3 regions of the Solibacillus sp. FSL R7-0668 genome follow, and region 1 is predicted to be linked to each of the others. Evidence: predicted binding sites of a transcription regulator. Region 1 holds the regulator's gene; each other region holds the start of a gene.

Region 1 (10,580 bases):
GATTTACAATATGATGTAGTAGTCGTTGGCTCAGGCGCATCTGGTTTTGCGGCTGCCATTACGGCAAAAAAAGAACAATTAAACACATTATTAATCGAAAAAGAACCCTATTTCGGTGGTGCTTCTGCGCTTTCTGGTGGAGGTGTATGGATTCCGAACAACCGCTATTTAGTGGATGCTGGCGCTGCTGACAGCTACGAAGAGGCAAAAACTTACTTAGATGCTACTGTAGGTAATGCAGTAGCTGAAGATGTGAAAGAGGCTTATTTAAAGCGTGGCATCGAAATGCTCGATTATATGCATGAGCTTAGCCCACATATGCGTTTTTCTTATGCGAAAAATTATTCGGATTACTACCCAACACTTCCAGGTGGCAAAGGGAAAGGACGTTCTATTGAGCCACTATTATTTGATTTAAATGAGCTAGGAGATTGGAAGGATCAGCTTCTTTCACCTACAATCGATACGAAGGGCTTTGTCATGACGGGGCAAGATTTTGTAAAAGTAAATATGATTGCCCGAACAACTGAGGGAAAGGTGCGCTCTTTACGACTTGGCTGGCGCTTAATGCAGCATTTACTGATGAAAAAGAATTTCGCCGCGCTGGGTCAAGCATTGATTGCGCGTTTGGCATTAACCTATAAAGAATTACAGGGCGAACTTTCATTGTCCACTGAATTTGTTGATTTTGTTTACGAGAATGACCGCATCATCGGAATGGAAGTAATGAAAGATGGCGAACGCCTCCTTATTAAAGCAGAACATGGGATCATTTTTGCTTCTGGTGGATTTTCACGCAGTCAAGAATATCGCGAAAAATTTTTACCAGCGCCACAGCATGCGGAATGGACAAGCTCGCCGAAAGGACAAACAGGTGACATTATCGCACCGTTTGAAAAGCTTCACGCAAAATTTGGGCTTATGGACAAGGTTTGGGGAGCACCATCAATCATTGACCATACAGGTAGACCCTTTTTCTTAGTGGCAGACCGTGGCATTCCAAACATGATCATTGTGGACCAGGACGGACAACGCTATATTAACGAGCCAACACCGTATCATGAATTTGTTGACAAAATGTATGAGCATAACGAAAAAACGGGTGGCAAAGCAATTACCTCTTGGATTATTTTAGACGGCCGCGCAAAAAGCCGTTATATATTTGCAGGGTTATTCCCAATGCAGGACTTCCCAAAAGATTATTACAACAATCAAATTGTTTACAAAGCGAATAATATCGCCGATTTAGAGCGTCAATTAGCTATTCCATTTGGTAATTTACAAAAAACAATTGAACGATTTAATAGCTTTGCCCGTAGCGGTGAGGATTTAGATTTCCACCGAGGCGAAACCGAGCATGACCGTTATTATGGCGATCCAACATTAAAAAATCCAAACTTACTCGAAATCAATCGAGCTCCATTTTACGCACTAAGAGTATATCCGGGTGATATTGGTACAAAAGGCGGCGTTGTCATAGACCGCGATGGCCGCGTATTACGTGAAGACGGCACAGCTATTGAAGGCGTCTACGCATGTGGCAACTGCTCAGCATCCGTTATGGGTGCGGCATACCCAGGTCCGGGTGCAACACTTGGCCCTGGCATGACATTTGGTTATTTAGCTGCACTGGACTGTAAAGTGAATAAAGCATTAGCCAAATCAAAATTAGCCTCGGTATAAGTAAAACCAGCTGACGTTTTTTACGTCAGCTGGCTTTTTAATTAGCTTAATGGTGTTGGTAAATCCTCTGCTAAAAAGGCAATTAAATCGCGTAAGTTATCTGAACTCACACCATGCCCTACTGGATAAGTTCTGAATGTGACATTCGTTCCATAATCATTGAAGAAACGTACCGCATGCTCTGCCCATTCAATCGGGAAATCATAATCATATTCACCATGTGAAATGAAGATTTTCGATGCATCCATTGTTTTTTTACTATATTCTAGCGCTGCAAACTCCGGTAAATAGCCACTTAATGCTGCAGTTCCACGTAATTTATTCCCCATCACCATGGCCAGAGATTGCGCCATTGCTGCCCCTTGATTGAAGCCCACTACATAAAGCTGTTGCTGATCTAAATCAAATTCTCTTACTGCCTCAGTAATAAAATTTTCTACACCCTTCAACACTTTATCAAAGATGTGACGCTCTGGTTTCCCCTCTTCTTCAGCAAATGTATAGAAGGCATAGCCTGGGCGATGCTGAATCGGACCTTGCAAACTGAAAATATGGCAGTGCGATGAAAAGGAATCTACTAATTGCAGCAAATCCTTTTCGTCGCTACCTAAACCGTGTAACAGAAAAATAGCAGGTTGCTTTATCCCTTGTACAGCAGGTGTCTTGTGTAAGTAAGTAAATGGTGTATTCATAAAAAAACTCCTTTTAAGAAAGCGTCATTTTATTGACAATCTGATCACTATGATATGCGATATAACCATCAATCGTTTTTAACGTTTCTTCAATATTTCCTTGTGTTAAAATTGTTGCCTTTTTTGAAGTGACTAATGTGATGAAATCGACACGTAATGCATGTTCAACCGATGCATAGGCATAATCGTATATCACATCTTCGTCCTCTACCTCAAGTTCCTCATAACGCTTATGAAAATCAGCCGTGTAAGCATCCATATTTTGAGCAACATTATCGCGGACACGCATTTGCTGTGCCATTAATTCATTTTCTAAAAAGCTCACTTTTGGCACTTGACCTTGCCCATATGTATCACGAACAATCGTTTCCCATGCCATCTTATTTTCAACGTAGTATGCCATATTTAGCATTAAACGATCATAAAATTCGATTGTTGATTTGGCAGATTCTCTTTTTTGATTTACATTATCTTGAATAATATTTTGAAACTTCGTAACATCTACATTTTTCGTAAGTAAAAAAAAGGTTTGTTCGATAAATTTATTCAGCTGTTTTTGTAATGGTTCTGTCGTCATAATCCGTTCACTTCCTTGTCTATTTACGCTTATTTTCACTGTCTATCGTACCATTCCTTCCCTAAGAAAGCACGTACTTTAGAACAGCAAAACCTATAGATGCCCTGTATTTTTAATGAACATAGAAAATGCCACCCGCTATTTTAACGGGTGGCATCTGTTCGTTAGATTATAGTGCTTTTGCTTTTGCTACTACATTTTCAACTGAGAAGCCGTACTCTTTTAAGACAACTTTTTCAGGAGCTGAAGCACCGAATTGATCGATTGCTAATACGTCGCCTTCGAAGCCAACATATTTATGCCAGCCGAATGATGCACCCATTTCGATCGCTAAACGTTTTGTTACAGCTTTCGGTAATACAGATTCTTTGTATTCTTTTGATTGCTGTTCGAAACGATCCATTGATGGCATTGATACTACAGAGGCATCGATGCCATCTGCTAATAGCGCTTTTTTTGCTTCAATTGCTAATGATACTTCAGAACCTGTTGCAATTAAAATCATATCTGGTGTTGCTTTCGTAGCTGGAGAAACCACATAAGCCCCTTTTTCTACACCTGTATAAACGGTTTCAATCGAAGCGTCTAATACTGGTAAGTTTTGACGAGACAATACTAAAACAGTTGGTGTTGAAGTACTTTCTAGCGCTAACTTCCAAGCAGCTACGGATTCGTTTGCATCTGCCGGACGAATAACAGATAAGTTTGGCATAGCACGTAATGACGCTAAATGCTCGATTGGTTCATGTGTTGGACCATCTTCACCAACAGCGATTGAATCATGCGTGAATACGTATGTTACCGGTAAGCCCATTAATGCAGATAAACGAATAGCTGGACGAACATAGTCAGAGAATACGAAGAACGTACCACCAAATACATTTAAGCCGCCATGTAATGCCATACCGTTCATCGCTGCACCCATTGCGAATTCACGTACACCAAACCAAATATTACGGCCTTCTGGAGTTTCTGCGAAGAAGTCACCAGCACCTTTGATTGTTGTTTTGTTTGAGCCTGCTAAGTCAGCGGAACCACCGAAGAATGATGGCGTTGTTTTTGCAATGGCATTGATCGCATCACCTGAAGAAGAACGTGTTGCAACGGATTTACCTGCTTCATACACTGGTAATTGGGATGCAAAGTTTTCTGGTAAATTGTTGTCCATAGCGTTAACAAACTGCGCTGCTAATTCAGGGTATTCATTTTTGTAGCCTGCAAATAATTCATTCCAAGCGTTTTCAGCTTGTGTACCTTGTACGTCTGCTGCCGCTTTAAACGTTTCGTAAACCTCTGCTGGAACGTGGAATGCTTCGTGTTCCCAAGCATATGCTGCTTTAGTTAATACCACTTCATCTGTACCAAGCGGCGCACCATGAGAATCTGATTTACCTGATTTGTTTGGAGAACCAAAGCCAATTACTGTTTTTACTTCAATAATCGTTGGGCCACCTGTATTTTGTTTCGCTGTTTCGATTGCTGTATTAATTGCCGCTACATCTGTACCATCTTGAACTTTTAAATAGTTCCAACCGTAAGATTCGAAACGTTTTTGGATGTTTTCAGAGAATGACTTTTCTAAATCACCATCAAGTGAAATGTCATTTGAATCATATAACACAATTAACTTATCTAATTGTAAGTGACCTGCAAGAGAAATAGCTTCTGCTGCAACGCCTTCCATTAAATCGCCGTCGCCACATAAAGCAAATGTATAGTGGTCTACTACATCATAGCCAGGTTTATTGTAAGTAGCTGCTAAATGACGCTCAGCCATTGCCATCCCTACAGTCATCGCAATACCTTGACCAAGTGGACCTGTTGTTGCTTCAACGCCTACTGTATGACCATATTCTGGGTGACCTGGTGTTTTTGAACCCCATTGACGGAAGTTTTTCAGTTCTTCCATTTCTAATCCGTAGCCACCTAAATGAAGTAGGCTATATAAAAGCATAGAGCCGTGCCCCGCTGATAATACGAAACGGTCGCGGTTATACCAATTTGGATTTTGTGGGTTATGACGTAATTGCTTTGTCCATAATGTGTAAGCCATTGGAGCTGCACCCATTGGTAAACCAGGGTGACCAGAATTTGCTTTCTCGATTGCGTCAATTGATAATGTACGGATTGCGTTAATTGCTAACTGATCCATTTGTTGTGTCATTATGTGACATCCTTTCTCGTACTTAATTTATACATTGTCTAGTTTAGACAAAATCACCAAAGAAAACAATGGGTATTCACAACGTTTCTGAGAATATGTCATACTTAATGATAAATGTGACATATTATTAAGTGAAATCCACCGAGCCTTAGCCTGTTACTGCAGAAGTATAGGACTTCTACGGTATCAAATTAATTTAAGAAGCCTTTTTGAGATTTCAATTGCTTTAATTTTTCTGGTGTTACGTCATTACCTTCTTCATCTACTACTTTTACATGTTCAATTGTGTCACGCATCGTCGAACGGAATACATCTAAATATTCTTTACGTAAAGCTGTACGCTCTTTCGCTAATTCCTCCGTTAATTTTCCTTCTTTTGCTAGCTTCGAAAGCTCATTAATACGAGCGATTTTTTCTTTTGATAACATACATTCTCACCTTTCTAATATCCAATACTACAAAGGTATAAAAAAACAACCTGGAGAGCAAGTGTTTACTCTTCAAGTTGCTCCATATATTCCATATAGCGGCGGTGAACGGTAGCTTTACTAATCGGGATGCCTAGACCTTTTAAAGTCGTGGCAATTTCAGCAAATGTCAATCCCTTTTGACGTAATTTGACGATTTCTTCAATTGACACTTCTATACGTTCACGCCCCTCTGCATTCCCGCGATTTTTAAAATTATTTTGTGGCATATAGCCATTTTCAACAGCACGGCGCATACCACGTCGTATTTTGGCATTATGCATACGGCGCTGATATTCTTCAACAATTGCCAATATTTCAAGCAACATTGTGTCCATTTCATTTAATGCGATTGGGCCCGCATCATTTAATGTATAAACAGTGGCTTCATATTTTTGAATTAAATGGAGTACGGCCATTCGGGCATTACCTCGTCCTAAGCGCGTTTCATCTTGCACAAATAGGGCTTTTACTTGCTGCTCTTTCATAAAATCGAGCATATCTAATAATCCATCTCGATCTACTTCATACCCACTATGCTGATCTTTGTATACATAAAGCTCTGAATAGCCCAATGATTTCGCATAGCTTGTTAGCTCTTCTTGCTGGCGAACTAACGAGGTTTCTTGCGTGTCTTTTTCAGTACTAACACGGCAATATAATACTGCTTTACTTTGATTCATGATTTCTCGCTACCTTAACTGTCTTATCTCCTGATGATTCTTCGTCATTTAAGTTGGCAATATAGTTGGAATCCTGCTCTACAGGGACCATCAGTACTTGACCATATACTACCTTTTCATCTTGTAAGCCATTTTCCTTTTTTACAAAGTGAATCCAATCGTTCTTTGCCATTTTACCACGATATGTTTCTGCTAACGACCATAAAGTATCCCCCTGTGCAATGGTCACCTGTTCGTATTGTTCGATTTTTTCATCTTCAACGATAAAGAATGTAAACATAATAATAGAAAATGCCAGTACCATTGTTGTGAAACTGTTTAATTTGATTTTTTTCATCGTAAAAACCCCTTTAAAGAATGTATGTTCGGAATGTTTGTTCTCATAATAATACGAACATACGTTTTTGTCAACACCTTTTTCGAACCTATGTTTGCTTTTATTTATACATACTGATATACTGTAGTTAAGAAAATCGTATTATAAAGAGGTGAGTTCGTTGACACAAAAAATTTCTAAAAGGCAGCAAGCAATTTTAAATTTTATTAAAGATGAAGTACGTGCCAAAGGTTATCCACCATCCGTTCGCGAAATTGGAGAAGCGGTTGGTTTAGCTTCTAGTTCGACTGTTCACGGGCATTTAGCGCGTTTAGAAAGTAAAGGGCTTATCCGTCGCGACCCTACAAAGCCACGTGCAATTGAAGTATTAGATCAAGAAGCATTAACAATTCCGAAATCCGGTGTAATTCAAGTTCCTTTAATTGGAAAAGTTACTGCTGGATTGCCAATTTCAGCCATCGAGGACATTCAAGAATATTTCCCATTACCTGATACGTATGGCGCTTCTGAGGATGAATTATTTATGCTTGAGATTATGGGTGAATCGATGATTGAAGCAGGGATTCTAAATGGAGACTATGTAATCGTCAAAAAAACAGCGACAGCCAACAATGGGGAAATTGTTGTGGCCATGACTACGGAAGATGAAGCGACTGTCAAACGCTTCTACAAAGAAAAAACACATTTCCGTCTACAGCCCGAAAACAGTTCAATGGACCCTATTCTTGTGAATCAAGTTACTATTTTAGGTAAAGTAGTAGGATTGTATCGTAATATTCATTAAATAAAAAATCCTCCGCCAACTGACATGACTGAAGTGACCCCTAAAAGTTAGACACGGTTATTTCACTTAGGCAGCTTGGGTAAAATGAGTTCGGTATTGCACCGGACTCATTTTTAATTTTGCCTTCATGCGTTTCGTGTTGTAATAGTGTATATAGTTTTCAAGTTCCTTTTTAAAATGCTCGACGCTTTCAAATTCCTTTAAGTAAAGGAATTCAGACTTCATGATGCCAAAGAAATTCTCCATCACCGAATTGTCATAACAGTTCCCTTTACGTGACATGCTTTGCACAATGCCTCTCGATTGGAGCGCATGGCGATATTGTTTCATTTGATAATGCCAACCTTGATCGGAATGCATCAGTAGCTGGTGTTCCGCTGGTAATCGCTCTAACGCCTTCTCCAACATCTCAGAAACCAACGAATAGGTTGGTCTTGAGCCGATTGTATACGTGATAATTTCGCCATTAAATAAGTCTAAAACAGGCGATAAATAGAGCTTTTCGCCAAATAATTTAAACTCCGTAATATCTGTTACCCACTTCTCATTTGGGGCTTCAGCTGTAAAGTTGCGATCTAAAATATTTGGCGCAATTTTACCGACTGTCCCTTTATAAGACTTATATTTTTTCATACGCACTACGCACTTTAAACCAAGTTCTTTCATGATGCGTTGAACCTTTTTATGATTCACTTTTTGTCCACGATTCGCGAGCTCATCGCGAATACGACGATAGCCATAACGACCTTCGTGTTCCTCATAAATCGATTGAATATCATCTTTTAGTTTGGCATCTGGATCCGGTCGATGCATCTTCTTGACGTAATGATAGTATGTGCTACGTGGAATGCCTGCGAACTTCACAAGCGCCTTCACCGGGTATTTATGCCTTAATTCATAGATGACCTTTACTTTGTCTTCTTTGGTGATTTTTCCTTGGCTTGAACTAAGGCGTTCAACTTTTTTAAATACTCGTTTTCCATACGTAGCCGATTGATTTCTGCTTGAAGTGCTTCTGGTGAGCCTTCTACTGGTGTTTGTTTTAGTTGTGTATTTGTTTCTTTTTTCATGGATGGACGCCCCTTTTTCTTTGATTGAAGGGCATCGAATCCTTTTGTTTCAAACTGTTTTTGCCACTGTAGAATAGTGGATGGAGCTGCTATGCCAAAGATAGCTGCTGTTTCATTTAAGGACGTACCGTTTTCAATCATGAAGTTTAGTACGTCTAGTTTAAACTGTGCTGAATAATTTGTATATCGTTTTACAAATGCTTCTGCACCATTATGTTCGTATTGTTTCTTCCAAACCCGAATATTTTTTTCATCAGCCCCGATTGATTGAGCAATTGTTTTGAAGCTTTCATTGCCGTTCATATACCTTAGAACAGCTTGTAGTTTTTCTTCAGCTGTAAATTTAGCCATAAAAAATGCACCTCCAAATGTTAGATGTGTCTAACATTTGGGGTGCAGTTCACCAACTGACATGACGGAAGGATTTTTTTAATTCTTATAGTGAATTGCTGCATCTATAAAACTAGTAAATATTTTTTTAGAGGGGGCATCATTTTGTAGCCCTTCTGGATGCCACTGCACACCGATAAAATAGGGATGTTCTTGGTGTTCAATTCCTTCAATTACCCCATCCTTTGCCCGCGCATTCATTATAAAGCCTGGAGCAACTGCATCAACGGCCTGATGATGGAAAGAATTCGTTAAAATGGATTGTTCCCCAAGTATTTGTTGTAACTTTGACGGAAGTAGCTCAACGGTATGTGTTAGCTCATGACGCATTGACGCTTGAGTATGCTTAAGCACATTTTTTACTTGTGTATCAATATCTTGGTATAAAGTTCCACCAAATGCTACATTCATCACCTGTTCTCCTCGGCAAATTCCTAAAAGAGGCATATTGCGTTCAAAGGCTTTTTTAGCAATTAATAGATCACTTTGATCCCGTTCATCTATCACAGTTCCCAGTTTATAATGGGGCTCCTGACCAAAAATAAGTGGATTGACATCATATCCTCCAATTAATAATACTGCGCTTACACTACTTAGTATGGCATCAACCGTTCCTTCATCCACATACGGCAAACAAATAGGAATACCCCCAGCATGTTTGATCGCCTGAAGATACGTATTATTTATTTCCATTTTCCCTTCAACAGGGTGCATCGTTAAACCGATAATTGGTTTCATTATTCTCCTCCAGCAACACTCGTTTTACATGCCTCTACAAAGCTTTTAAACAACCGTTGTGCATGCATATTTCCAAGTGGCGCCAACTCTTCTGGATGCCATTGTACGGAAATACAATACGGATGATCCTCATGCTCCATCGCCTCAATTACGCCATCCTTCGCAACACCTGATAAAACAAGCCCTTCTCCAAGTTTACCAACCGCTTGATGATGATAGGTATTGACACGAAACTGATTTTCTTCAAAAATAGCTTTCATTTTTGGTGTAAGCACTTCCACATAATGTGCCAATGCACCGCGCTTCGATTGCTGTTTATGCCCAATTGCATCTTCTACTTGTGTTGGAATGTCTTGAATAATCGTACCGCCAAAAAAGACATTCATAATTTGCATGCCTCGGCAAACCCCTAAAATCGGCATATCACGCTCAAATGCCCGCTTCATAAACAACAAATCACTATCATCACGCTTCCGTACAACGCGCCCAATATTTTGATGAGGTTCCTCGCCAAATAAATCAGGGTCAATATCTTCCCCACCTATTAAAATAATGCCGTCCACTCTATCTAATAGTGCATCCACATGGTCTTCTGTCGCATTAGGCAAACAAATTGGAATTCCTCCTGCAATTTCCACGGAATCTAAATAAGCATTATTAATATCCAATTTTTTATCAATATCATACATCGTTAAGCCAATAACTGGTTTCATCTCTCTATCCCCTTAAAATGCAATAATGATTCAAACTATTCAAATTATACTATTATACAGCTGTAAAATACTAGCATCTAGTTAATATGTATATAAAAACAAAAAATCACCCACAACATTGTCAATGGGTGATTTTGTTCATTAGTTTTTAGCTAATATATCCATGAAATACGATTGAATTTCTCGCCAATTGTATACGCGCTTAAAGCGATCCTCTGACGCGTTATAAGGCATTGAATAAAGTAAACCCGTACCACGAAAGGCTGCTAATTGACGCGGACT
Region 2 (10,580 bases), 710 kb from region 1:
AATGAGTATTATATTAGGTTTAATTGAATATGATGTCCTACTGGTAGTTTATATTTTTATTATTTGTTTAATCCACCTATTAACGGATTTAACAAAAGAAAAGTTAAATGACCATATTGAAAAGCGTACGGATATTAGTAAGTATCAAATTTCAATGAGACTAACATTATTGTATATCGTAGACCAAATCATTCATATTGTTAGCATTGTTATATTCACTATTGTTCTATTTGACGATTTTGAAAGTAAACTAAGCAAATTATTTAACTCTATTGCTTCAGGTCAACCTTTAGATTTGAATTTTCAATCAAAGATTATTATTACTTTGATTATTTTGTTAATAAATTCATATTTTTCTGGACACCTTATCGGGAAAATGTTAACAGAATTTAGACCAACAAACAAAATCATAGAAACAACAGTTGAAGGAAAGTTTACTTCGAGCAATACAAACTTGAAATACGATGGTTTTAATGAAAAAGATATTGAAAAACAATTAGATCAATATGTAACTAAAATAGAAGATGATGTAAAATTGAATAAAAAAATATCTTTAATTAGTGACTCACCCCCAAAAGCTGGGATGTGGATAGGTATCTTAGAAAGAAATTTAATATTAATACTTTGTGTATCCAACAATTTATCTAGTATTGGATTTTTAATCGCAATGAAAGCCTTAACGAGATTCAAACAATTTGATGATAAAAGTTTTTCTGAATATTATTTAATAGGTACGATGTTAAGCATCATATTAGGAATTACAGCTGGATTTGTAATGAAATTTATTTGGTTGTAAATAAGCATAGCTCAAAAAAATTTTTTATTAGAATTATTGCGAAAATTAGCCTAACATGGTACACTTATGACAATTTAATAGTCTTATCAAGAGAAGCGGAGGGACTTGGCCCGTTGATGTTTCAGCAACCTCTAACATGGTTAGAAAGGTGCTAATTCCAGCAAGGGGACTTCCCTTGGCAGATAAGTTCGGTTTAAAAGCCTCTCATTTCTGTTTACGCTGGAAATGAGAGGCTTTTTGATTTGTATAAAATGTACAAAAATTGAGGGGGAACAAGCGATGCCAATTAATATTCCAAAAAGTTTACCGGCTGGCGAGCTATTAAGACAAGAGAAAATTTTCGTGATGGAAGAGGACCGCGCGAAAACACAACAAATCCGACCATTAAATATTTTGGTGTTTAACTTAATGCCTGAGAAAGAAAAAACGGAGCTACAGTTATTACGTTTACTAGGTAATACGCCACTGCAAGTGAATGTTACCTTTTTAAATACGGCTACCTATGAATCGAAAAATGTATCAAAATCACATTTAGATACATTTTATCAAACCTTTGATGAGGTGAAGCATCGTCGTTATGATGGTTTAATCATCACAGGGGCACCAGTGGAAAAGATGGAATTTGAAGAAGTGGGCTATTGGCAGGAAATTACACAGGTAATGGATTGGGCTGATAAAAACGTTACATCCATCATGCATATTTGTTGGGGCGCACAGGCGGCGTTATACCACCACTTTGGCATTGGTAAGTTTGAGCTTCCGAAAAAATGCTCGGGCATTTATTCGCATGTGATTACGGATCTAACCGTAGATTTAGTGCGAGGCTTTAGCGATGAATATGTCGCACCGCATTCGCGCCATACATCTGTATCGATTGAAGAAGTAAGAGCGCATCCTGATTTACGTTTACTCAGCTATTCAGACGATGCGGGGGTCTTTATTGCGCAATCTAAAAATAATAAGCATATTATGATCACGGGGCATCTGGAATACGATGCGACGACGTTATCGGATGAATATTTCCGTGACATGGAAAAAGATCCAGAAAATACAGAGATTCCGGTCAATTACTTCCCAAATAATGACCCACAGCAAGCGCCGAAAAATGTTTGGCGTGCACACTCGCATTTATTATTTTACAACTGGCTAAATTATTATGTATATCAAGAAACACCATATGATTGGCATTATGTAGAGGAGCAGATTGAGTTTCATATTTAAGTAGCGAATCGCAGCTCAGACGAAATGAAATGTAGGTGAGGTGGGTATAACCTCATTCAATTCGTCTGAGTGCGTTTTTATTTGAAAGCTTATTTTACCGCTATCCAGGCGCGGTCACGTTGGATTTGTAAGCTTACGTCACGACCAAAGAAGTTGCTTAATACGGGCTCGGTTAAAATTTGCTCACGTGTACCAGTAGCAGCGTCCTTACCATCTTTCATCAATAGCACATGCTGGAAACAGGGCAATATTTCTTCTACATGATGGGTGACATAGATAAGGGTTGGGCAGTTTTCACGACCTGCAATTTGTTCGATTGTTTGTAGTAAATTTTCTCGTTCTATGATATCTAAGCCACCACACGGTTCATCTAAAATGAGAATGTCCGGATTGGCCATAATTGCGCGTGAAATCTGAATGCGTTGACGTTCGCCTTGTGATAAATACTCGAATGTTTTATTCGCTAAGTGATCACAGTTAAATTGTTTCATAATCCGTACTGCTTCTTCAATTTCGGCTTCACTCACTTCCTCAAATAAGCGTAACGCTCCAAATTTGCCACTTAACACAATTTCAATGGCATTATCCTGCCAGTTTAAATTATCAATCATCGCATTGCTGACCCAGCCAATTCGACGACGCAGTTTCGGAATATAGGTCTCGCCATAGGTTTCACCTAATACTTGTACTTTGCCTTCGTTTGGCCAGATATAGCCATTAATGACCTTTAATAAAGTGGTTTTGCCAGAGCCGTTTAAGCCTAAAATGGCCCAATGTTGATTTTTTTCAACCTGCCAATTTAATCGGTCCAAAATTAATTTTTCATTGCGATAGAGCTTAATGTTTTCGATATGTATCATTTACAAACACCTCCACCTTAAACTATGCACCTTTTTTCTAAAAACGAAAAGGAAATAGTGCCAATGGAGGCAATATACACAAATTTGTAATAAATAAAGGAAAAAAGCTAGCATGAATTCGGTCATACACCGCATTCACACTAGCTCAGTTGATAAGTTTAAGGCGTTATGAGCAAGCCTACAATCCCTTATAAAATCGCACTTTCCGTTCCTGAAGCGCGGAAAAATAGTTTTTCATTTAATCGTAAAGCCCATTGAACAACAGGTCCTAAGCCCAATGCCATAAAGACGGTACCTACACCAATTGGACCACCTAGTAAAAAACCAATGATTGCTACGGTAACCTCAATTGTTGTGCGTGCACGGTTAACTGTCCAGCCAAGGCGGTGAACAAGCAGTAACATTAATGTGTCACGTGGGCCAATCCCTAAATTTGCGACCATATACATCCCACAGCCAAAGCCCAATAGAACAATTCCAACAATAAATGCTAATGTTTGTTCAAAGAGATGATGTAAATCTGGGAGCATATATAAAAAAATATCGATAAAAATCCCGGTCAAAAACATATCTAAATACGTTCCGATTTTCGGTAAACGCTTCGTCAATAGCGCATCAATGGCTAAAATGATTAAGCCTAAAATAATCGACCAAGTTCCTACGGTTAAGCCGAAATTCTTCTGCAGGCCAATGTGCAGCACGTCCCAAGAACCGACGCCTAGAACTTGTGCTTTAATCGTTAATGCGACACCAAGCGATAAAATAATAATGCCGGTAATAAAAAATACACAGCGCCAATAAAAACCTTGTTTTACATTCAATTGCAATCCCTCGTTGTTCATAAAGTTCGACTTGTATATTATAACGAGTTAATATGCCAAAACAGGGATTACAATATATTTGAAAAATTTAAACTATTTTTCGTAGGAGTAGCTGAGCTCGTCGTTCGTTGTATCGACATTGACGATTAGGTGATGATCGTTAAAAAACCACTCATCCGTTTTTTCAATATAAAAATGAATGTCCTCCACAACCGTTTCAATCCCAATTTCATGAGGCTGTTCGCGATTCATTCCAAGTGAAAACCCTTCGTGAAATGGGGAAGAACCGCCATAGCGTGCATAAAAGCGAATATAATCCCCTGATTGTGCTTCTAATTCTTGCTTGAACCAATTAATTGCATCATTTGTTAATTTAATTTCCATGTGATTCACCTCATTATTCTTTTTGACGTAAAACTTCCAGTGCACATCCATTATAACGATAATAAAAGCATGCTGAAAGTTTTTTCACTCTCAGCATGCTAGCAAGGTATTTAAAAGCCTTTAATTTTCGGTTCTGTCCCATTTTTGATGCGTTTTATGTTTTCACGGTGACGGTAGAAAATGAAGCCGGCTAAAAACGAGATTAAAATAAATAACGCAAAGTTTCCTGTGACAATCCAGAAAATAGTTACATAAATCATCGCAGCGGTTGCTGTAATCATCGATGTTAAGCTAACCATCTTTGTTGTTTTTAAGGAAATTAAAAAGACTACTAATAATACTAAAAATAATGGTAAGTTATAGCCTAATATAACACCCGCGCTTGTTGCGACCGCTTTACCGCCACGGAATTTAGCGAAAATCGGGAACATATGCCCCGCTACGGCAACAATTCCTAAAATAAGCGGATGGACGGTACTCTCTGCGAAAATGGGTAAGAGTGGCAATAGGACTGCAGCCGTTCCTTTTAAAATATCGATTAGCAATACAGCAATACCCGGTTTTTTACCTAATACGCGAAATGTGTTGGTCGTTCCTAAATTTCCGCTACCATGCTGGCGAATGTCCGTTTTGTAAAAAAGATTGCCAATCCATAGAGCCGATGGAATGGAACCGATTAAATAAGCACAAATAATAATCAAAGCATTAAACAAGAGTTGTGCTCCTTTCGAAATTCAGAATTATTAGTTGGTACTAATAGTATGTATTGAATATTCTACACCGTTTTCATTTAGAAGAAAAGAGGAATTATCAAATGAGTTTTGGTGAAGCTATAGAATCAGCCAAAACAGACATCAAAATAAATTCAAACGCAAATACGGAATTGATCATATATCGTATTGAAATGGAATACAACCCTTTTTATTTAGCTATGCCAATTTACCGATTCTCATAAAACTTACAGGAAAATAGTTACATTTGACGAAAAAGTATTATAGGATATGCTTTTAAAGGGGCATTTTTGATGATACAATTAATCCTTGCAACGAATAAAACATCGCACATAACATTGACAGCGTGCGATTTTGGCGGTACGATTAGATAGAAATAGAACGTTTGTTTGTATTTTTGGAGGGGATTGCATTTGGTAAAAAACCAAACAGGTGTTTCTTATAATGAAGATGCCATTCAAGTATTAGAGGGTTTAGAAGCCGTACGAAAAAGACCAGGGATGTATATTGGTTCCACGGATAGCCGAGGTCTTCACCACTTAGTGTATGAGATTGTTGATAATGCTGTGGATGAAGCGCTTGCTGGATTTGGGAATCATATCATCGTGAAAATTCATGAAGATAATAGTATTAGTGTACGTGACCATGGTCGTGGTATGCCAACAGGAATGCATAAAATGGGCAAGCCAACGCCGGAAATTATTTTCACTGTGCTACATGCCGGTGGGAAGTTTGGTCAGGGTGGCTATAAAACAAGTGGTGGATTGCACGGTGTCGGTTCATCCGTGGTAAATGCCCTGTCGACATTTTTAGAAGTAACGATTCATCGTGAAGGACAAATCTATAAACAGCGATTTGAAAACGGAGGAAAACCTGCTACTTCGTTAGATATTCTCGGAAAAACGAAAGAAAATGGGACATTAGTTCATTTCCTACCAGATCCTACAATTTTTTCAGTAACAAAATATAATTACGATACATTAGCTGAGCGTTTACGTGAGTCAGCCTTTTTATTAAAAGGTTTAAAAATTGAGCTGATTGATGAGCGCGGTGAAGGAAAGCACGAGTTTTTCCATTATGAAAGCGGTATCGAGGCATTTGTCGCTTATTTAAACGAAGAAAAAGACGTCTTGCATCCAGTCAAATATGTTGAAGGGGATATGCAGGAAATAGAGGTTGAATTTGCGTTCCAGTTTAACGATGGTTATTCTGAAACGATTTTGTCATTCGTAAATAACGTACGTACGCGAGATGGTGGTACGCACGAAACCGGTGCAAAAGCGGCAATGACACGTGTTTTTAATGATTACGCAAAAAAAATCGGCTTGCTAAAAGAAAAGGATAAAAACTTAGAAGGCGCTGATATTCGCGAAGGCTTAACGGCGATTGTTTCCGTACGAATTCCAGAAAATTTATTACAATTCGAAGGGCAAACAAAGGGCAAGCTTGGGACTTCCGAGGCGCGCTCAGCGGTGGATACCGTTGTTTCGGAAAAGCTGATGTATGTACTGGAGGAAAACGCAGAGCTATCGGCATCTCTTGTCCGTAAAGCGATCCGTGCACAGCAAGTTCGTGAAGCAGCGCGCAAAGCACGTGATGATGCACGTAATGGCAAAAAGAAAAAATCCAGCACATTACTCTCTGGAAAATTAACGCCGGCACAATCAAAAAATGCAGCACGAAATGAACTATACCTAGTAGAGGGTGACTCTGCTGGTGGTTCTGCTAAACAAGGGCGTGACCGCACATTCCAGGCAATTTTACCACTGCGCGGAAAAGTCATTAACACGGAAAAAGCCAAGCTACAGGACATTATGAAAAACGAAGAGATTGCGACGATTATTCATACAATCGGTGCAGGTGTTGGCGCGGACTTTACAGTAGAGGATGCGGCCTATGACAAAGTCGTTATTATGACCGATGCCGATACGGATGGTGCGCATATCCAAGTGTTACTTTTAACATTCTTCTATCGTTATATGCGCCCGTTAATGGAAGCCGGGAAGGTGTATATCGCGTTACCACCGCTTTATAAAGTATCGAAGGGCTCTGGTAAAAAGCAAGAGCTCCAATATGCTTGGACGGAAAATGAACTAGACGAAGCGATTAAAAAAATCGGTAAAGGCTATGTTATTCAACGTTATAAAGGTCTAGGTGAAATGAACGCCGACCAATTATGGGACACAACAATGAATCCAGAAACACGTACATTAATTCGTGTGAAAATCGAAGACGGTGCACGTGCAGAACGCCGTGTCACTACGCTAATGGGTGATAAAGTAGAGCCCCGCCGTAAATGGATTGAAACGAATGTCAACTTCGGCATGGAAGAGGATGCGAGCATTTTAGAAAATGAATTCATCCAGCATGAGGAGGTTAGTGACAAATGAGCTCGGTAGAAAAATTTCAAGACTTACCATTAGAAGAAGTTATGGGTGACCGATTTGGTCGCTATTCAAAATATATTATTCAAGACCGTGCGTTACCGGATACACGTGACGGATTAAAGCCCGTTCAACGCCGTATTTTATTTGCGATGTTTAACGAAGGCAACACGAACGACAAGCCGTTCCGTAAATCCGCTAAAACGGTTGGTAACGTAATCGGTAACTATCATCCACACGGAGATTCATCGGTATATGATGCGATGGTGCGTATGAGTCAGGACTGGAAAAGCCGTCATATGTTAGTCGAAATGCACGGGAATAACGGTTCAGTTGATGGAGACCCAGCAGCTGCGATGCGTTATACCGAAGCGCGCTTATCAACCATTGCGGGAGAATTATTACGTGATTTAAATAAGGATACGGTTGATTTTGTGCCAAACTTTGATGATCAGGACATGGAGCCAACTGTCTTACCATCACGTTTCCCGAACCTTTTAGTAAACGGAGCGACAGGGATTTCAGCTGGTTATGCGACGGATATCCCACCACATAACTTAGAAGAAGCACTGAATGCGGTACTTATGCGTTTAGATAATAAAAACTGCACAGTCGATGAGCTAATGACGGTAATTAAAGGCCCAGATTTCCCAACAGGAGGGATTATTCAAGGGCTTGACGGCATTAAAAAAGCGTACGAAACAGGTAAGGGTAAAATCATTGTGCGCTCTCGTACGGAAATCGAGCAGTTAAAGGGTAATAAAGAGCAAATCGTGATTACTGAAATTCCGTTTGAAGTGAATAAAGCCAATATGATTCGTAAAATGGATGAGTTACGGGTGAGTGACCGCCGTTTAGATGGCATTGCAGAAATTCGCGATGAATCCGATCGAGATGGCCTTCGCATTGTCATTGAATTGAAGAAAGATGTACAGGCACAAGGTATTCTGCATTTCTTATTAAAATCAACAGACCTACAAGTATCGTATAACTTTAATATGATTGCGATTCATAACCGCCGTCCAATGATGATGACCCTACCATTAATGCTAGATGCCTACATCGATCACCAAAAGGAGATCGTGCGACGTCGTACAGCCTTTGATTTAAAGCGTGCCAAAGACCGTTTACATATTGTCGAAGGGTTAATGAAGGCATTATCGATTTTAGATCAAGTTATTGAAACGATTCGTGCGTCAAAGGACAAGCGCGATGCCAAAAATAATATTATCGACAAATTCGGCTTTACAGAAGTGCAAGCTGAAGCGATTGTCAGCTTGCAACTGTATCGTTTAACAAATACTGATATTACACAGCTACAACAAGAGCAAGAAGAGCTGAATCAACAAATCGTTAAATTAACGGCGATTTTAGAAGATGAAAAGAAGCTCATTCGTGTCATTAAAACAGAGCTTACAGACATTAAAAAGCGCTTCTCATTACCTCGTCTTTCTACAATTGAAGCGGAAATCGAGGAAATCAAAGTAACGCGTGATGTACTCGTGCCAAGTGAAGAGGTTGTTGTTACGGTGACGAAGGATGGCTATGTCAAACGGACAAGCCTTCGTTCGTACAACGCGTCAAACGGCAAAGATTTCGCGATGAAAGAATCCGATTATTTGCTATATGAAGCGCATTCCAATACGCAGCACCACTTACTGCTCTTTACCAATCGAGGCAACTATATTTATCAGCCGGTGCATGAGTTGCCAGATATTCGTTGGAAAGACTTAGGCCAGCATATTTCAAGTATTGTGCCACTTGATCAAAACGAAGAAATCATCGAGGTCATTGGCATTGAAACATTTGAACAACAGGATGTTTTTGTGTTTACGGCAACGAAAGATGGTCAAATTAAGCGTTCAGCGCTAGCAGATTATGTTGTAACACGTTATTCAAAGCCAATTAAGACAATGAATCTAAAAGGCGAGGACGAGATGATCTTCGCGCGTCTTGTGACGGAAAATGAAGAAGTATTGCTATCGACCAATACAAGCTATACAATTCGTTTCCCAATGAATGATTTGCCGATTACTGGGGTCAAAACGGCTGGTGTAAAAGGGATGGTTATTAAAGAAGGCGAGCATTTAGCCGGTGTAGCTATTTTAACGCCTGAAGAAGATCAAGAGTTAATCATTGTGACCCAGCGCGGCGCAGTGAAGCGTATGCTTATCGGAGAAATTGAGTTAGGCAACCGTGCCAAACGCGGGGTTGTCATTTTAAAAGAATTAAAAGCGAATCCACATCGTATTTTTGCGATTTTAGTCGTGAATTTTAGAAATACTTTTACAATTGAAACCGAAAAAGGTATACAAGAATCTATTGCGGTGACGAATTTAACACGTGCTGACCGTTATTCAAATGGCTCATTACGTATCGATACAGAGGGTGACGGTGCGATTATCCGCGCATTTGTGGAGAAGATGGAGTAATCGAGAGCCATTTCATAAAGTTGGCGAACCTTAAATAACGCTAATAAAAAAAGCAAACAATCATTGATACATTAGTGATTGTTTGCTTTTCTTTTGTCTCCAATTCTCCATAAGGAAAGAATTGAATTAGTATTGTATGTCTAGACGACTTTTAACTTGTTTGACCATTTCATGTTTTTCATCATGCATCGCGTCATAAAAGTCGTTAGTATTTTTGAAATCCATTGTGATAAAACGTGTTGCTTGCAAAGCCTGATATAAATCAGCAACATTTTCTTCTGAAATGGAAGTATCCGTTATATAACTATGGAGATAAATTTGGATATCATTTATTCGACCTTGCCATTCGTGATGTACTACACCTCCACTAAACATTAGACTTGTTGTGTAATCCAGCTCAGCAAAAAGCTTGTTTAAATAATCTTTGTCTTCAATCATATCCGTTAAGGGTTGACTGAAATCCCATTCTAAAAGTTCATCAACGGTATTCCGCAATAATAAGTTTGCATAAAAGTATTGATTGCTCATTTCCCTTTCTATTTGATGTACTTGTTCTTTTGCCGTATAAGTCCACCAAATAAGACCACATAAAGCGCCCAGAACTAAGACTCTTACAAGGATTTTTAACTGACCCATCTCTATCACGCTCCAATTTTTAATATAATTGTATCGTATTGGGGGAAAGGCTTGAACCGAAAACAAAAAAGTCGTAATGTAAATGAAAGATAGAATGCTATTTTAGTGGTTTCACGAATTTTGAAATTAGCTAGAAAAGGGAATGACTGAGGATTAGACTAGCATGTTGCTAGTTTTAGAATTTCATATCATATATAATTTGCCATGAGCTACTGGAGCAAAACTTTTGAAAGAAAACGCAGGTGAAGGAATGAATATACAACAATTTGAAAAAGATGTTTCTAAAGTGATACTAAAGCGCGGCAAGGATTATTA
Region 3 (10,580 bases), on a different contig from region 1:
GCTGCTCGACCAGAACCATTGGCCACGACTGATTCTAATGCAGCGCGAACTTTTGCAGAAGTTTCTTCGCTAATCACCGTACGTTTCAATTCTGTTTTATTTTCAAGTACGGTATTACCAGTTTCTAAATCAACTACTTTTGATACAACGTACGGGGTATATAAATTCCCACCATTTACTGCAGCCGCAACGGCTTGGACTTGTTGGATTGGTGTAACGGCAATCCCTTGACCAAACGAGGTCGTCGCGTGTTCCACTGGTCCAAATCCTTCTTCAGAAAATAAAATTCCTGAGGATTCACCAGTAATGTTCGAACCAGTACTTTTACCAAAGCCAAAATCTTTTATATATTGTAAGAGCTTCTTAGAACCAACACGTTGACCCATTTCAATGAAACCTGGGTTACATGAATCTTCTACAACTTCTAAAAATGTTTCACTGCCATGCCCTTCACGTTTCCAACAACGAAGCCTTGTTCCTTCTACCATTGTATATCCCTTGTCATAAAACATATCTTTTTCTAAATCTACAACATTTTCTTCAAGTGCTGCACTTAGTGTAATAATTTTAAATGTAGAACCTGGTTCATATGTCATCCATACAGGTAAATTTCGGTTATATATTGATTGGTCTACGTCTTCAAATTTAGCAGGATTAAATGTAGGATAGGATGAGAGCGCTAATATTTCGCCAGTATTAACATCCATCGCAATGGCTAAAGCTTGGTCAGCATTATATTTTTCCATTGCTTGCGATAATTCTCTTTCAACAACCATTTGCACTTCCAAATCAATGGTTAGTTCTATGGTTGCTCCTTGCTTACCCTCACGCTGTTCATCATCAACATGAGGTAAAGAATTTCCTTTTGCATCTGTAAATAGTCGAATCGCTGCATCTTTAGAAGTTAATGCTTTATCATATTGATATTCAATACCTGCAAGACCTTGAGTATCATACCCTGTAAATCCAATAAATCGAGATAATAAGTTTCCATATGGATACATTCTGATATAATCTACTCCACTATACAGCCCGTCAATTTCAAGATTTTGAATTTCTACAGCTTGCTTATACGTAATATTTTTTGCTTCTGGTGCAAGTTTAACTAAATAAGCGCGCTTGTTCATTTTCTCATACAATTTTTGAGCATCTAAATCTAACACCGAAGCAATTTGTTTTGCTGCTTCTTCAATATTATCGTTTTGTGAAGGCATAAAATAAAGTGTCGGCGCAAGTTCATTCGTAACAATAACTTCACCATTACGATCTACAATTTCACCTCTTTCAAAAGCAAACGGAATTTCTCTATCCCAGTTTTCTTTCGCAAGTTCTGTTAGTTCATCATGTTTTATAACTTGAACATAAAACAGTCTGATAACAACGGCTAACCCAAATAGAATGAATCCATAGATGATTAAATTTAAGCGTTTTTTTGAATTGGTTGCTATCCACTTCATTCGAAACTCACACCTCATTTTTAACAAAGTATGAATTCAAATAATTATCTATTCTAATACTTTGGTTAATCTTGTGGGGTATTCTTCTCTTTTCAACAGGTGTTTCTTCGAAAGTTCGAGATTTGTACAATTCTTCTGGTATCCATTGTTCCATAATAGATAACATTCAACATGGTAAGCTTACTGTGAACATCGGTGTTAAAATCTCAATAATAACGGTTTAAAATTCCCCAGAATTCACGGATAATCTATTTCCACTAGAGATAGATTGGAAGTGTTAGAAGAGCTTTTGAAAAGTAATACGGATAAAAAGAAATAAGCAGGTAGAGCTACATTCGTAGCTTCACCTGCTTTTCTATCAAATATATTCCAATACCAATTTGGGAATATATTCGGTAAATTATAGAAGAAACTCTGCAAAATTCAAAAGCGCTCAGACGTTTTTTGCAAGTTAGCGGGTAATCCCCATTTCGATTCGTCTGAACGCTCTTTTTTTTGAGATCATTGAGTATTGACGATATAACATCTATATCTATTCATATATACCTGATATACCTGATATATCATAGTCTTAGCGAGCCGATATGTTCCTAGGGTTTCGCCTAAAAGTCTTATTGCCCCCAAATCTAATTAGGTTTCCCTCCAAAATTTCCACCAGGACTTTTTCTTCTCTTCCTCTGTAGCTAATTGTCTTCTTGTTTCCATAGATTCTTTTATGGCCAACATTAACTTCTTATCTCTTTCATCAATACTATTTTCAATATAGTTTTGCTGCTTTTCTAATCGCTCCAACAGTTTCTGGTTGAACTGCATTTGATTATTTTTAAATGTCTCAAACTCTTCTAATAGCTTACTGTAATCAGGGTTTGCTATAGGTGCTGCATCTGTTATATCGTCTATATCAGACTCCAATATCGCTTTTACTGCTTCACTCAATGTTAACGATCCCGAATTTTTAAGCGTTACAATTTTCTTTATAATCTCTACATCTCTTGGAAAAAAAACACGATGCCCTACTGAATTTTTATTAAATTTATAGTGATGCTTTTGCATTAACGCACAATATTTTCTCAGCGTACTTTCCTGGACCCCCATCATTTTACTTACCGTTACAGTGTCATAAATAAGCTCGCCATCACTTGTTGTATCAGATATATCCGATATAAAAGTTATATTCGATGTATCAGACATAACCTATCACCCCTTTAATACTAACAATTCGTAAAAACTCACTACATTCCTTTATAAATCGTTCTACAAATTAAGACATATCAGATATAGCTGACGTAACTGATATATCCGACATATCTGATGTAACTGACATAACCGTTATAACTGATATAACAAGCACGTAGAGAAGGACCTGGTAGAAGTAGAACGAACGTATCAGACGAATTTACAAGCCCAAAATGACAAGTACAACGATAAAGTCGCTGAGATGCATGTAGAGGATGAGCGGATCAGACAGAATTACGAAAGCCGTTTAGAAACCTTTAATAAGGACAATAAAAAATAGGGGCATGCGTACACATTGAATACGAGGAAAAAATTATCCGTTTTTTACATTTAATGTTCCCAAACGTTAACAGGGAGCGTTTTTTATATGCCAAAAACCAGGGGTAATGTTTGAATTTTCTGCTTTATTTAATTATAATAAGGTTAACTTATAAAAACTAGGTTAACCCTTTGATAATACTAAATTTATTAGTTAACTATAAAGGAGGAAATAAAGATGGCTGATAAAACATTTGGTGTCAAAGTAAGCGAAGAAATGTATGAAAAGGCTAAAATGGTTATCGAATCAAGTGGTGTCTCTTCAAAAGATTGGTTTGAGAAGGCTGTTGCATTGTATGAATTGAATACCATTAAGCAAGGTTCAAGTGACTACACGCAAGATTTAACAGAACTTGAACACCATACAACACGCATGTATGAACTAATCGTTAATATGATTCAGCGTTCGGTCTATTTGAAGGATCATGCAGTAAAAGATATTAGCGATAAATTAGAGAGCAAAGAAGCCATCATCAGCGATTTCCAACATCAATTTTTACAATTTAAAGAAGAAATCAAATTGAAAACTGATATGATAAACTACTTGGAAGAACTAGAAAAAGAATCTAAAGAAAAATTAAAGGCCAATGAAACAACCTTGGAAAACAATCAGGCCCTAATTGCTGAATATAAAGAAAAAAATGATACGTTAAGCGGTCTGGTCGCGAAATATCAAGCTTTTGCGGACGAAAACGAACAGCTAAAAATTGCATTTAGCAAAGAAAAATCAGCATTAATCGAACAGGCAAATGCTGCAGAAGCAAAAGGCAATACGCTTCAGCAGGAACTTGCTGAAGCCCAAAAGACCTTAGCTACAGAAAAACAAAAGTTTGAAGATGCCCTCCAGCTATCCCTCGAGCGCAAAGATCTGGAACGTGAGAGAGCCCTAGTCGAACTGGAACGTCAGCAACAAGCCCAGCTAACAAAGGTAAACGAGCAGCACAATGAGCAGATTCAAGCACTTTATGCGGGAATCGCTGAACTGCGTAAAACCAACGAAGCCAATCGTGAGAAGTATCAGGCTGAGATTGAAGCGTTAAAAGCACAGGATGATAAATGAAAAACCGCTAAATCCTTTTTATTGAAAAAGGTTTAGCGGTTGTTTTTTCCTGTTTTACTTTTTACATCATTCTGCCAATATAAGAACAAATATTCCGTGATTTGGAGGCGATGAAATGAATAATAGAAACCGGGATCGCGGCACAATTTAATGGACAGCGATGATGCTGCCCGAGCATGTAAAACTGATACGTAAATGGTACGAGAAAGATCATTTTGTCGCTGAGCCACAGCTCGATGAATTTGACTTTGAAGAACTCGCCCAAACAGCCGTCCAAACGCATAGTATGGTCCTCATTCATTACTGGAACAATGGTGAATCATTCACAGTCGAAGGAACAATAAAAAAGCTGCCCGTGAATACACCTTATATCACAATTCAATCTCCTCAAGGGGACAAAAGGATTTATACCCCACAAATCATGAAAATTCATTTATATGACGTGTAAGACTCATTAATATTTAACCTAAACCTTTAATCCATTGAGAACCGATCTGAAGGGTTGTATCTCACTGACTCTTATCCATCTAATAGAAAAGCAGAAAGTACCATTGTCGCAAGTGATAAACGCCCATTGCAAGATAATGTAACGGATTTAATATCTTCATTTCAAGCCTCACTTGATAAAGCTCAAAAGCCTGCAAAAAACGCACAAAAAGCTGAGATGCATGCGGAGAATGAGCGTATTCGGGGGAGTTATGAAAGCCGTTTAGAAGCCTTTAATAAAGACACTAAAAAATAGGGGAATGCGTACGAGGAAAACGTTATTCGTTTTTTACACCTAATGTTCCCAAACGTCGGTTTGGGGACGTTTACGTAATAACTAATAAAGTCATTTAGTTCAATAACGCTCACTTAGTGGTAAAATATGTATATCTATAAATACTACTATCGCTAAGATGAGGTGTTGTGAATGGAAATAGCAATAACATTATTAATTACTGCAATTTATGTGATATTAATTCAAATCTTTTTTAACACAGAGAAACTTTTGCTATGGATAAAGCAACGGATGAAGAAAGTAGAACCTCTATTATCTAAAGCTGTAATTGATAATACGAAGATGGCAGCTCTAGTCACAATTCTTATGATAACAGTTGTGTTAATAATTACTTTTATAAATACAAGTGTAGAGATAGGGAACTATCAATAAGCAAACAATGTTACCAAACAACGCTTTGGGAATTTTATTAGGAATAAATACACTTCCAAAATATGTTACAATTAATTTGTGGAGGTGTAAAAAATGTTTAATAAGGATGACTTTAGAAAGATTGAAAAGAATAAAAATCATTTCTTGCTTTTTAACATCACCGTTATTTTATTTGTAAGTGGAATAACTTTCACAGCAGTTATTCCAAACTTAAAAGGTTTTGACTTAGCTACCTCATTTGTCACACTTGGATTTTATATTTTAATTGGAAATATTTTTGTAGGCATTTTTAAAAATAATATCGGATTAGTTTTTATTATTTCTTTAATATTATCTTCATTAGGAATGGGTTGGCGTTTATGGTTAGAGTGGGGCGAGTTTAGTTTAATCGAACATACAAATGTCGTCGTAATTATTGGATATCCTTGTATTTTAGCGTTTATTATCACTTTGATTTATTCTGTTTCTGAAAAATTAAAAACTAAAAAAATCATAATTGTAAATAGAGATTAGAATTAACATATTGCATACTATAAACACATCACATCAAAATAACGTTCCCAAATGACACTTTGGGAGTCTTAACCGAATTTATATAACAAAGGGGTTTAAGAATTTGAGTTCATGTACAAATATCTATTGTTCACTAAATTTCGTTAGCGATGAAATAGTTGATTTAAAAGAGTTTCGTAAGGATTTTCAGCTATATGAAAGGTTAACGTGGGTAAAAGGTGATTTGCAATTCCCAGAATATGATACATCAGCACGTTTAGAAAGCAGCATTACAATCCGTTCAGAGATTTCCGAGAATAACGATGGTGAATCTATTATAAACGCTTTTTTTGAAGATTTATCACAAAAAAAAGAAAGGCTTTTACAGTTGAAAGAAATATATAGTGGAGAAATATTTTTCGAAATTATTATAAACTTAGAGTCAGATGATTCGCCTATTGTTCGCTTACAGTCACCACATTTAGCTTTCTTAACTGAATTAGACGCAACGTTAGATAGCTATGTGTACGATTATAAAGAAAGAGCCTAATCATATTTTTCATTATTTATTGAGATATACAATCCCATACAAATAACGTTCCCAAATGAAAGTTAGGTAACTATACACCCCCCATTCATTATTTTGAATGGGGTATTTGTTTTGGGCTGCTTATGATTAGATTTTTAAAAGTCGTTAAAATAATTTAGCATTCTTTGTAACGAATCTTTGTTTCATTCTATATATAAGTGAGCTCTATTTAAGAATGTTGATTGAAGGGGGGATTTAGTGGAGGATTTAAGTGAAATCTATAAATCCTATGCAAATGAAGTGAAACTTTTTCTTCTTTGTTTGACATCAAGTGAGGATTTAGCAGAAGAATTAACTCAAGAAACATTTTATCAAGCGGTTAAATCTATTCATCGTTACAATGGCAAATGCAAAATTTCGGTTTGGTTATGTCAAATTGCTAAGCACAGCTATTTTGATTATTTAAAGAAGGCAAAGCATCGAAATCATACGAGTATTGATTATTTGACGAAAACAGGTGTTGATATACGTTCAAAGGAAGATTTGCCTGATATCGCAATGATTAAAGAAAGTACATTACGTGAAATCCATCAAGAAATTCGTCAATTACAAGAACCGTATGCTGAAATCCTTTTACTTCGAATAACGATGGATTTAAGTTTTAAGGAACTAGGAGATATCTATGAGAAAAGTGAAAACTGGGCAAGAGTTACATATTATCGTGCAAAATGTAAACTAGCAGAAAGGGTGAATTCAGATGAATTGTAATATTATAAAGGATTTAATGCCGTCCTATATAGATTGTATTTGTAGTAAAGAAACCGTTGCTGCAATTGAAGAACATATTGAACAGTGCCAAAAATGTAAAGAAACTCTGCAACTGATGCAGCAACCACCAGTGCAAATAGTCGAAACAAATGTGGAGGCTGCGAAAGAACCATTTAAGCTCATTAACAAAAAACGACGATATCAAGTTATTATAGCTATTTTGATGACTTTTATGATTACTACAATAAGTACTCTAGTAGTGCAAGATGTAGGGGTTGTTAATCAATTCTTTTTTCCAATGGCTATGGGAAATGCAGTTATAACGGATGACAATGAAGAATGGCAAAGTGTTAGCTTCTCGGATGATTTGATTAATTATCAAGAGTATGTGATATATGATAGTCTTTTTTGGAAAAAAGAGATCGTTAATCATGCGAATAATGAAAGTGAAGTATTACTAAGAGTAAAAGACGCAAAGGGTAATGTAATTATTGATGAAATTCTAATCCCCCCTGGAAAAAGTGTTGAATTAGAAGATTTGAAGAGAGGGGAAAAATATTATTTGGAAATAAAAGCTTCACCTGGGCATTTCACGATTAATGCGGTATAGGATGCATCTAATCCAAAGTTGCATATGTAATTCAAAAAACGTTCCCAAATGGAAGTTTGGGGGCATACCAAAAAGGTGAAAACGCTGTTACATCAACGTTTTCACCTTTTTTAATGGAACATTATTTATACAGGATTTTATGCACGTTTTTACAAAGCCACTAACAGCAATCGTTTAGGGGTGTTTTGGTGATGATCGCACTTCCCACAATCTTGCATAAAATCCTGCATATTTTAATAGCCCTTAGCGTACAAAATTTCCGAAATGTTGGCGATACCTTAGACAATAAAAATAAGCAGCATGACAATTACGCCATGCTGCTCTCACAAAAAGCGACAAAGTACTTCCCTAGTGTAGCATAGGATTACTCGATTCTTTACTTTTTGCATTAGTCTGACAAAATAGGAACAAATGTTCTTTTTTGGGGGTGAGCGTATGGAGTGTCGGAATCGAGATAGAGGGACGATTAAATGGACGGCGATGATGCTACCAGAACACGTGAAGCTGTTACGTGAATGGCACGCTGAAGATAACTACTTACCTGAGCCGCAGCATGATGAATACGACTTTGAAGAGCTGGCTCACCAAATACAAACGGCTGTACAAACAAATAGCTTAGTACACGTGACCTACTGGCAAAATGGTGAAGCGTTCAGTGTTGAATGTACCGTTCAAGCATTGCCGGTACAATCACCTAAGCTTGTTATTTTGTCACCATAGGGGTCGTACCAACAAAACGCGGAAAACATACGCTAAGGATTTATAACCCATAAAAAACAGGTACTTCAAATTTTGAAGTACCTGTTTTGACCTGTTTAGGAATTTTCTTTTCCTGCTGATCTTCAACAAACGCGCCCTTTAATGGAACAAAAAGATTTGAATTCCTGTTATAAAAAAAGGATCAATTTTGAACTCTCTCCCAAAGTTGATCCCTTAACGATTTAGAAATCCCTTTGAGAATGTTTATATACATTCAAGGTAACCAGCCAACTAATGACAATGATTCCTGAAAAAAGTAATAACAAATTACTATACAGATAAGTTGACTGATCAACTTCCATAGGTAACAACCTTTGATCAAGTAAGGGTATGGATAATAAACCACCTACAATTGCAATACCTGTTCCCTCTGATAAAAAGCTGGTAAAGTTAAGCAAACTCATTCCAGCACCAGCTTCCTGCTGTTTCAAGCTACTTGAAACAATTGTTGATATAACTGTTTTGGTGAACGAAAGCCCACCTAAAACAAATACGATTATAATTGTCATGAACCATGATGTTGTTTCTAAAAGAAAGGAAGCAGTTAAAAAGCTAACAGAAAGAAATGTAACTCCGATGTTTAACACGTATAAAGGACCTCTTCTATCAACAAGTATCCCACCAATGTAGCCGAAAATAATGACACTCATTGTTCCAGGGAAAATAATTACACTTCCGATTTCGGCAGTACTTAGCTGGTGAACATCTTTCATCATATAAGGAACCATAGAGACAAACCCTGCTACTGTTCCAAATATAATTCCCCCACAAAGAACTCCAATCATAAAAGGTATATTTTTCCCTAATCCGGGATCAACAAAAGGATCTGTTACTTTCCTGATATGTTTTACAAATATCAGGAATGACAGCACGCTAACGATAAGAAAAGAAATGCTATATGATGTTGTAAACAACATAAAAAATACAATGCCTACAGACATTAGTATAATTCCTTTGATATCAAAATGACCTTTTATCCTTACTTCTTTCTTTAATAATTTCATAAGAAACGGAACAGTGATAATTGTTATCATAGGAATGAGTAGAAGATAGGACCAATGAATATAATGGGCTATCATTCCACCAATCGCTGGACCGACTCCTTCTCCCATGGCTACTATCGATCCAATAAGACCAAATGCTTTACCCCTATTTTCCTTTGGAATATAGCGCGCAACTACAACCATTACGAGTGCTGGAAATGCAGCTGCACCAGCCCCTTGAATAAAACGAGCCATAATAAGTAAGGAAAAGAAAGAATGGCCAACAAACCCAATTACCGACCCGAAACAATTTATTATAATTCCAAATAGGAGTAACCTTTTGATGCCTAATTGATCAGATAGCTTTCCATATACAGCTGTTCCAATGGAAAAGGTTAACATAAAGGCTGTGTTCACCCAGTTTGTACTCGCAGGTGGTTTATTAAAATCATTTGCAATATCAGGTAATGAGACGTTCAAAACCATTTCATTTAATACGCTAAAAAAAGATAAAATGCAAAGCCAAATTAAAATTTGGTTGTGTCGTAAATTCGATTGTGAATAGGATGTATTCACATTTCACCCTCCAATAATGAGGGCAGACGTAGTTTATAGGGTTAATGATACGCTTCCCTCTTTTAATTGAACCCTGTTACATTCATTACACTTCATAATTAATTCCTCCTAAACTTGATTAAAACATTTTACCACATATAAACTAAGTTTTAAATTCAGTATTTCATCACTTATACAACAATATGGCCCGTTTGTTGCATTGCCACTAATCAACTTTAATTATACCAAACATCTTTATAAATGAACGTTAGCAAACTGCTAAATAGACGCCTACGAACGCTATAAATGGGTAATAAATCAAATCCACCTCACTATCCGTAAAAGTGTACATTTATGGAAAACCTCTTAACATAGGAAATATCGCATTTCATTGTGTAAAATTTTGCTTAGCGTATGTTTTCCGCGATTTGTTGGCAGTACCCCCCATAAGGCAATAAAGTCATTTATATCCCACACATTTTAAAATTACACCTGTACGACGCATAAAAGAGAAGTGGCAGCTCGCTACTTCTCTTTTGTTCGGTTTCGTTTCATTGGAATTTTTTCAATGCGTCCAAAACAATCGTCATCCGTAAACTCACTTAGTGTTAGCCCCAATCCTGAAGCAATTTGGTACACCGCCTGCATGGAAGGATTTCG

Evidence for each region. Region 1 encodes LexA, which represses DNA repair genes until DNA is damaged. Its sites were predicted from a motif close to CGAACATATGTTCG; they were not measured.
Region 2: the regulator LexA is predicted to act here: its motif matches at 5,192-5,205, upstream of parE (DNA topoisomerase IV subunit B).
Region 3: the regulator LexA is predicted to act here: its motif matches at 8,028-8,041, upstream of MKX47_RS20515 (YolD-like family protein).

What each region holds. Positions count from the first base shown of each region.
Region 1 is NZ_JBBOUU010000001.1:2,568,934-2,579,513, forward strand. It holds gene MKX47_RS12875 (FAD-dependent oxidoreductase) at 1-1,683, shown strand, start outside; gene MKX47_RS12880 (alpha/beta hydrolase) at 1,725-2,375, opposite strand; gene MKX47_RS12885 (DNA helicase) at 2,389-2,952, opposite strand; gene tkt (transketolase) at 3,122-5,116, opposite strand; gene MKX47_RS12895 (DUF896 domain-containing protein) at 5,308-5,544, opposite strand; gene MKX47_RS12900 (YneB family resolvase-like protein) at 5,610-6,266, opposite strand; gene yneA (cell division suppressor protein YneA) at 6,253-6,603, opposite strand; gene lexA (transcriptional repressor LexA) at 6,764-7,387, shown strand; gene MKX47_RS12915 (IS3 family transposase) at 7,454-8,497, opposite strand; partial or broken gene MKX47_RS12920 (transposase) at 8,413-8,808, opposite strand; gene MKX47_RS12925 (gamma-glutamyl-gamma-aminobutyrate hydrolase family protein) at 8,887-9,585, opposite strand; gene MKX47_RS12930 (gamma-glutamyl-gamma-aminobutyrate hydrolase family protein) at 9,585-10,298, opposite strand; gene MKX47_RS12935 (5' nucleotidase, NT5C type) at 10,440-10,580, opposite strand, start outside.
Region 2 is NZ_JBBOUU010000001.1:1,857,533-1,868,112, forward strand. It holds gene MKX47_RS09005 (DUF3307 domain-containing protein) at 1-796, shown strand, start outside; SAM riboswitch class I at 877-985, shown strand; gene metA (homoserine O-acetyltransferase MetA) at 1,076-2,017, shown strand; gene MKX47_RS09015 (ABC transporter ATP-binding protein) at 2,107-2,877, opposite strand; gene MKX47_RS09020 (YczE/YyaS/YitT family protein) at 3,066-3,698, opposite strand; gene MKX47_RS09025 (HesB/YadR/YfhF family protein) at 3,792-4,082, opposite strand; gene plsY (glycerol-3-phosphate 1-O-acyltransferase PlsY) at 4,193-4,795, opposite strand; gene MKX47_RS09035 (hypothetical protein) at 4,897-5,037, shown strand; gene parE (DNA topoisomerase IV subunit B) at 5,227-7,203, shown strand; gene parC (DNA topoisomerase IV subunit A) at 7,200-9,629, shown strand; gene MKX47_RS09050 (hypothetical protein) at 9,756-10,265, opposite strand; gene MKX47_RS09055 (SWIM zinc finger family protein) at 10,492-10,580, shown strand, end outside.
Region 3 is NZ_JBBOUU010000002.1:83,581-94,160, reverse strand. It holds gene MKX47_RS20565 (penicillin-binding transpeptidase domain-containing protein) at 1-1,457, opposite strand, end outside; gene MKX47_RS20560 (DUF3967 domain-containing protein) at 2,088-2,648, opposite strand; gene MKX47_RS20555 (hypothetical protein) at 3,190-4,071, shown strand; gene MKX47_RS20550 (YolD-like family protein) at 4,232-4,519, shown strand; gene MKX47_RS20545 (hypothetical protein) at 4,646-4,813, shown strand; gene MKX47_RS20540 (hypothetical protein) at 4,985-5,224, shown strand; gene MKX47_RS20535 (ABC transporter permease) at 5,318-5,737, shown strand; gene MKX47_RS20530 (DUF4279 domain-containing protein) at 5,841-6,266, shown strand; gene MKX47_RS20525 (RNA polymerase sigma factor) at 6,504-7,013, shown strand; gene MKX47_RS20520 (zf-HC2 domain-containing protein) at 7,003-7,623, shown strand; gene MKX47_RS20515 (YolD-like family protein) at 8,059-8,343, shown strand; gene tet(L) (tetracycline efflux MFS transporter Tet(L)) at 8,565-9,941, opposite strand; gene MKX47_RS21460 (tetracycline resistance efflux system leader peptide) at 9,975-10,037, opposite strand; gene MKX47_RS20505 (helix-turn-helix domain-containing protein) at 10,446-10,580, opposite strand, start outside.